Acuticoccus sediminis: one gene and its partner. The protein of the gene in region 1 interacts with the protein of each later gene in a pairwise test. Links are inferred from orthologs where the notes say so. Each region holds a gene or a part of one and is shown on either strand. Other genes may lie near its edges. The genes, in order: DLJ53_RS23325 and ccmE.

What was found.
Region 2: the proteins of DLJ53_RS23325 (region 1) and ccmE interact in binary tests that used the Escherichia coli proteins (3 or more experiments, as listed by UniProt). The link is inferred for Acuticoccus sediminis from one-to-one orthologs.

Annotation. Positions count from the first base shown.
Region 1 is NZ_QHHQ01000005.1:366,838-370,082, reverse strand. What follows is about bases 277-3,212. They hold DLJ53_RS23325 (heme ABC transporter permease), read right to left. Parts: upstream 2,155-3,212; coding sequence 1,399-2,154; downstream 277-1,398. Other genes in these bases: ccmA (heme ABC exporter ATP-binding protein CcmA), read right to left, coding at 2,943-3,212; ccmB (heme exporter protein CcmB), read right to left, coding at 2,287-2,940; ccmD (heme exporter protein CcmD), read right to left, coding at 1,244-1,399; DLJ53_RS23335 (DsbE family thiol:disulfide interchange protein), read right to left, coding at 688-1,254; DLJ53_RS23340 (NUDIX hydrolase), read right to left, coding at 277-691. Outside these bases: DLJ53_RS23345 (DUF1223 domain-containing protein), read right to left, coding at 1-2; more of DLJ53_RS23340, read right to left, coding at 176-276; more of ccmA, read right to left, coding at 3,213-3,245. UniProt on the Escherichia coli protein: Required for the export of heme to the periplasm for the biogenesis of c-type cytochromes.
Region 2 is NZ_QHHQ01000003.1:703,850-707,152, forward strand. The notes cover bases 68-3,061. They hold ccmE (cytochrome c maturation protein CcmE), read right to left. Parts: upstream 1,827-3,061; coding sequence 1,308-1,826; downstream 68-1,307. Other genes in these bases: DLJ53_RS17400 (heme lyase CcmF/NrfE family subunit), read right to left, coding at 68-1,300; ccmI (c-type cytochrome biogenesis protein CcmI), read right to left, coding at 2,058-3,061. In the rest of the region: more of DLJ53_RS17400, read right to left, coding at 1-67; more of ccmI, read right to left, coding at 3,062-3,224. UniProt on the Escherichia coli protein: Heme chaperone required for the biogenesis of c-type cytochromes. Transiently binds heme delivered by CcmC and transfers the heme to apo-cytochromes in a process facilitated by CcmF and CcmH.

The DNA of each region.
Region 1 (3,245 bases):
ATGCGATCGCTCCATGGTCCGTTCCGGGCACACCGAACGTGAGGTCGTCAGAGGCGGACGTTGATTCAGGGGCGCCGCGTCATCCAGACGCCCAACACGCCATGTTTAGACTGCGGCGGCGCTCCTTTCCAATCAACGCAAGGTGACAGAAGAGGTGGAAAGTCGTGATTGGCGGTTATTCTGGGCCCTTCGGGTCCACGATTTCCGGGTTCACGAACGGCCCGCCGGGTTCGCGCTCGTGGGCCAGCGCCCACCGCACGGTCGGAAAAGCTATGTCTTCATAAGGAATTTCGTCCGGCTCGAAGAGCGCGACCGCCTGGCTCTCCGGCCCGGGGGCAAAGACGGGCGCGTCGAGGTGCGCCCGGTAGATGAGCTGGACCTGCGACAATCTGCGGATGGTGTAGATCGCCAGCAGCGAGTCGATGACGATCGGCGCGGTCGCCTCCTCGAAGGCCTCCCGCAGCGCGCCCTCGACGGGCGACTCGCCATTCTCGAGGTACCCCGCGGGGAGCGTCCAGCGCCCGCGCGCCGGCTCGATGTTGCGTTTGCAGAGGAGGATGCGCGTGCCGTAGCGCACCACGGCGCCGGCGACGATCTTCGGGTTCTGGTAGGCGATGAAGCCGCAGGTGTCGCACACGTCGCGGACGACCGTGTCCCCGTCGGGAACACGGCGGGAGAAGGACGGCGTCACGACCCCGCCGCCTCGCCGTGTTCGCTGATGAGGCGTGTCATCATGTTGCCGAAGGAGCCGGAGAGCGCCTCCTCGGTGAGCGGGCCCACGTGCTTGGCGCGGACCCGGCCCTCGGGGCCGATCAGGAAGCTTTCCGGAACGCCGGTGAGGCCCCACTCGATGGCGCCGCGCCCGTCCGGGTCGACGCCGACCGCGTCGTAGGGATCGCCGAGCTCGGCGAGGAAGCGCTTCGCGTCCTCCGGCTTGTCCTTGTAGTCGATCCCGACCACCGTCAGGCCCGGCGTCCTGGCGAGCTCCACCAGCAGCGGATGCTCGATCCGGCATGGCCCGCACCACGACGCGAAGATGTTCACCAGCGTCACCTTGCCCTTGAAGGTGGCCGGGTCGACGCCGGCCGCGTCCGGGAGTAGGGCGGCGAACGTCGTCGCCGGCGCGTCGCGGCCGATCAGTGCCGAGGGGATGACCGAGCGGTCCTCCCCGTCACCGACGCGCAGCGCGAAGACGGCCGCGAGCCCGGCGAATACCAGCAGGGGGACGGCGAGGAGGAGGCGGCTAGCGCGCACGGCCGATCCTCTCGGCCGAGCGCTCGGCACGCGCGAGGTCGCGCTTCGCCGCGATCCGGCTCAGCACCGCCCACAGGACGAGGCCGAGGATGGCGCTGAAGACGATGGCGTAGGCGGATATCACGTACGGGGCGTACTGGCCCATCAACCGGCACTCCGGGCGGTGCGAAGCCGCAGCGAGCGGGCGCGGCGGCGGATCAGCTCCGTGCGCATCGCCGCGAGATGCAGCGTCATGAAGAGGAGGGTGAAGGCGAGCGCCATCACCAGCAGCGGCGTCAGCATCGAGGCCGGCATCGCCGGACCGTCGAGCCGGATGACGCTGGCGCCCTGGTGGAGCGTGTTCCACCAGTCGACCGAGAACTTGATGATCGGGATGTTCACGAAGCCGATCAGCGTGGCGATGGCGGTGATCCGCGCGGCGCGCACCGGCTCGTCGATCGCCCGCACCAGGGCGATGAGGCCGAGGTACATGAAGAAGAGGATGAGCATCGAGGTGAGGCGGGCGTCCCACACCCACCAGGCGCCCCACATGGGCTTGCCCCAGATGGCGCCCGTCGCCAGCGTCGCGACGGTGAAGACTGCGCCGATCGGCGCCGCGCAGCGCGCCGCGACGTCGGCCAGCGGGTGGCGCCACACGAGGGTGCCCAGCGAGGCGGAGCACATCACGAGGTAGGCCATCAGCGAGATGTAGGCGGACGGCGCGTGGATATACATGATCCGCACCGTCGAGCCCTGCTGGTAGTCCTCCGGCGAGGCCCAGAGCGCTAGGTACAGGCCGACGGCCAGCGCCAGCACCGTCGCCACGCCGAGGATCGGCACCGCGCGGTCGGCGATCCCGGCGAAACGGCCGGGGTTGATGATCGACGGCCGCTTCGCAGCCCCTTCACTTACGACGGACATGACCACTCCTGTGGCGCTGATCGTAATTCGTCCAACTCGGCTTTCAAAGTCCGTCCGAAAGCATCGCATGCGCCAGTCCGCCGCGGACGGCCGCGACCGCGTTTCGCCGCGGCGGGCCGGGCCGGCGCGCGGTCAGTCGGCCTCGCGCAGCGCCGCCGCCGCGGCGATGGGGCCGAGCACCGCGAAGAGGAGCGTCGTCGCGCCGAGGAGCGCGAAGGGCGGGCCCACGGCCCGGCCCGCCGCCGCGGCCTCCACGGCGCCGACGCCGAAGATCACCACCGGGATCGACAGCGGCAGCACCAGCACGGCGATCAGCACCCCGGCGCGCCGCAGCGTCACGGCGAGCGCCGCGCCGACGGCTCCGATCAGCGCCAGCGCCGGCGTGCCGAGGACGAGGCTCGCGAGCGTCACAGCCAGCAGGCCCGGAGGAAGGTTGAGGAGGATGCCCGCGAGCGGCGTCGCGGCGATGAGGGGGAGGGCGGCCGCCGTCCAGTGCGCCGCCGCCTTGGCGAGGACCACCAGGACGAGCGGCGTGTCGGCGAGGCGGAGCTGGTCGAGCGTCCCGTCCTCGTGGTCGGCCTGGAACAGCCGCTCGAGGCCCAGGAGCAGCGCCAGCAGCATCGCGATCCACAGGAGCGCCGGGCCGATGCGCGCCAGCAGAGGAAGGTCCGGCCCCAGCGCGAACGGCGCGACCGCCGTCACCGCCAGATAGAAGATGACCCCGACGCCGCCGCCGCCGCCCGCGCTCCACGCGAGGCGCACGTCGCGCATGTAGAGCGCGAGCAGCCTCATTCCGCCTCCGCCACGGCCGGGGCGGCGTCTTCGGACGGCGCGGCGGCCGAGGTGAGGTCGAGTGTCACGGTGTCGATACCGAGCGGCTCGTGCGTCGCGGCGAGGATCATGCCGCCGCCGGCGACGTGCTCGGCCATCAGCGCGGCAAACGCCGCGCGCGATGCGGCGTCGAGCCCGGCGGTCGGCTCGTCGAGCAGCCAGACCGGCCGGCGCACCGCCACGAGCCGCGCGAGCGCCAGGCGGCGCCGTTGCCCCTGGCTGAAGAGCTGCGCGGGCGTGTCGATCAGCGTCAGCAGACC
Region 2 (3,303 bases), on another replicon or contig:
CCACGGCGATCGCCGCCGCGGGGATCAGCCGCTGCGCCGCCGCCGCCGCGTCGCCCCGCTTCCAGGCGAGGAGCGGCCCGAACGGCAGCACCACGAAGAGCGGCACCATCAGCGGGATGAAGGTGAGGTTGAAGTAGGGCGGGCCGACGGAGATCTTCTCGCCCGTCACCGTCTCCAGCACCAGAGGGTAGAGCGTGCCGACGAGCACCGTCGCGCAGGCGGTCGTCAGGAACACGTTGTTGAAGACGAGCGCGCCCTCGCGGCTCATCGGCGCGAACGCCCCGCCGGCCTTCAGCGTCCCAGCCCGCAGCGCGAACAGCAGGAACGCCCCGCCGATGAAGGTCGCCAGGATCAGGAGGATGAAGAGGCCGCGCGTCGGGTCGGACGCGAAGGCATGCACCGACGTCAGCACCCCCGAGCGGACCAGGAAGGTACCGAGGAGCGACAGAGAGAAGGTGATGATGGCGAGGAGCACCGTCCACACCTTCAAGGCGTCGCGCTTCTCCATCACCGCCGCCGAGTGGAGGAGCGCGGTGCCGGCGAGCCAGGGCATGAACGAGGCGTTCTCGACGGGGTCCCAGAACCACCAGCCGCCCCAGCCAAGCTCGTAGTAGGCCCAGTAGGAGCCCATGGCGATGCCGAGCGTCAGGAAGATCCACGACAGCAGCACCCAGGGGCGAACCCAGCGCGCCCACGCGGCGTCGATCCGCCCCTCGATCAGCGCGGCAACGGCGAATGCGAAGACGATCGAGAAGCCGACATAGCCGACGTAGAGGAGCGGCGGATGGATCGCGAGGCCGATGTCCTGCAGCAGCGGGTTGAGGTCACGCCCCTCGAACGGAGCCGGGAACAGCCGCTCGAACGGGTTGGACGTGGCGAGAATGAACGACAGGAAGGCGACCGAGACCCACCCCTGCACCGAGACCACGCAGGCGCGCAGCGACAGCGCCATGTTGCGTCCGAGCGTCGCCGCCATCAGCCCGAACAGCGTGAGGACGAGGATCCAGAGCATCATCGAGCCCTCGTGGTTCCCCCACACGCCGGCGATCTTGTAGACCAGCGGCTTGGCGGAGTGCGAGTTCTCGTAGACGTTCACCAGCGAGAAGTCGGAGCGCACGTAGGCCGCGGCCAGCGCCACGAAGGCGAAGCCGACGAGGGCGAAGACCGCTCCGGCCGACGGAGCCGCCGTCGCCATCAGCCGCGCGTCGCCGGTCCGTGCGCCGACGATCGGCAGCACCGACTGGACGAGCGCCACGGCAAGCGCAAGGACGAGTGCGAAATGTCCGACCTCGTTCAGCATCGCGGCGTCACTCCTTGGGGATCGTCTGGTCGGGATTCTCGGTCGCCGTCTTGGCGAGGCCCTGCATGCCGGTGCGCGCCTCCTCGCCCTCCTTCCAGCGCCCCTGCGCCTTCAGCGAGTCGACGACCTCCTTCGGCATGTAGTTCTCGTCGTGGCGGGCGAGCACGGTGTCGGCCTTCAGCGTGCCCGACGGGTCCATGACCCCTTCGGTGACGACGCCCTGCCCCTCGCGGAAGAGGTCCGGGAGGATCCCGGTGTAGGCGACGGGGACGTGGTTCACCGTGTCGGTGACGGCGAAGACGACCTCGCCGTCGCTGCCCCGCTGGACCGAGCCTTCCTCGACGAGGCCGCCGAGGCGGACCCGCGCGCCGGCTGGGTGGACGGACTGCTTCAGCTCCGTGGGTGTCGCCGCGTAGGTGATCCTGTCGCCGAGGCCGTAGAGGACGAGCGCCGCCGCAGCCGCGATCGCGAGCCCCGCGACGCCGACGAGGGCGAGACGGCGCGCCTTGCGTCCGCGCCGGGTCATCGGCCGCCCTCCGGGTGCGGCGATGCCGCCATGGCCGCGCCCGTCGCGGCCCGATCGGTTTCGAATGCTGCTCTACGCCCTACTCGTCGCAACGTCGTGTCTCCACCCGGTCCTGTTCTGCGTGCCGTGCTTCTGCGTGCGGCGGGCTCGGCGGTCGGCCGCGCCCGGTGCGTGCCGGCCCATTATGCGCAGACAGCTTATGGGCGCGGCGACCTGGATCAAAGCAGGACGTTAGCGCCCGTCCGTCGCAGGGCCGACGGCTTGCGTGAAGGCGGCCCGGTCCGTCTCGTCGAGCGCGGCGAGGGCCTTCGTCCTGGCCGCCGCGGCGTCCTCGTCCCGGCCGAGGACGCGGTAGGAACGCACGAGACGCACCCACTCGTCGACGCTGCCGCCGTCGGCCTCGAGCCGGGCGGCGAGGCCCTCGACCATGCCCTCGATCTGCGCCGCGCGCTGCTCGGCCGGCAGCGCGGCGATGGCGGCCGCGGCGGACGACGACGGGTTCGGCCCCCCCTGCTGCGCGGCGGGTATGCGGGGTCCGGCCCCCGGTTGGGCCGCGAGCGCGGCGGCCGCCGTGCCGCCCGCGGCGGCGTCGGTCTGCTGCAGGGCGGCGATTTCGGAACGGGCGAGCGGGAGCCAGTTCTCGGTCCCGTCACTCGATTCGAGGAGACTGGCCCAGCGCTTCGCGGCGGCGCCGAGGTCGCCGCGCTGGCGGTCGGCGACCGCGAGGAAGACGCGCGGCGCCACCGCCTCGGGTTCCAGCGCCGACGCCCGCTCGAACAGCGCGACCGCCTCGTCCGGCACGGTGCCGCCGCCGGCGAACATCAGCGCCTGGCCGCGCCCGGTCAGGAGCCGCGCGTCCTCGCCCAGAAGGTCGATGGCGCGGCGATAGGCCTCGGCCGCGTCGGCGAAGCGGGTGAGGCGCAGGTACATCGGCGCGATGGCCGCCCAGCCCTCCCCCTCCTCCGGATGGGCGGCGAGGCGCGCCTCGGCCTGGGAGAGTAGCTCGGCAACGTCGGTCCCGCTGGTCTGCTGGCGTTCCGCGAGGGGTCGGTCGCCGTAGCCGGGCATGCCGAGCGTCAGGTAGCCGGCCACCGTAACGGCGGGGATCAGCACGACGAGGATCGCGGCGACGACCCAGCGGCGCCGGCCGATGGCTGCGGCCTCGCCCGCCTCGCGGTGGGCGCGCAGCAGGCGGCGGGCAACCTCCGTGCGGGCAGCCTTGGCCTCCTCCTCGCCGATGGTGCCGTTGGCGCGGTCGGTCTCGATCTCCTCGAGCTGCGCGGCGTAGACGACCTCGTCCGATCCGCCGACGGCCGGCTCGCCGCTCGCCAGAAGCGGTCGACATACCAAGGCGAGCGTCAAGAGCGCCAATACGGCGAACACGATCCAGAGCACCATTGCGCCTTAGTGATGGCCACACGGCCTGAATGCAAGATTGTATCGACTGCAACCGTCCGGCAAATTGTCGCCGAACGGG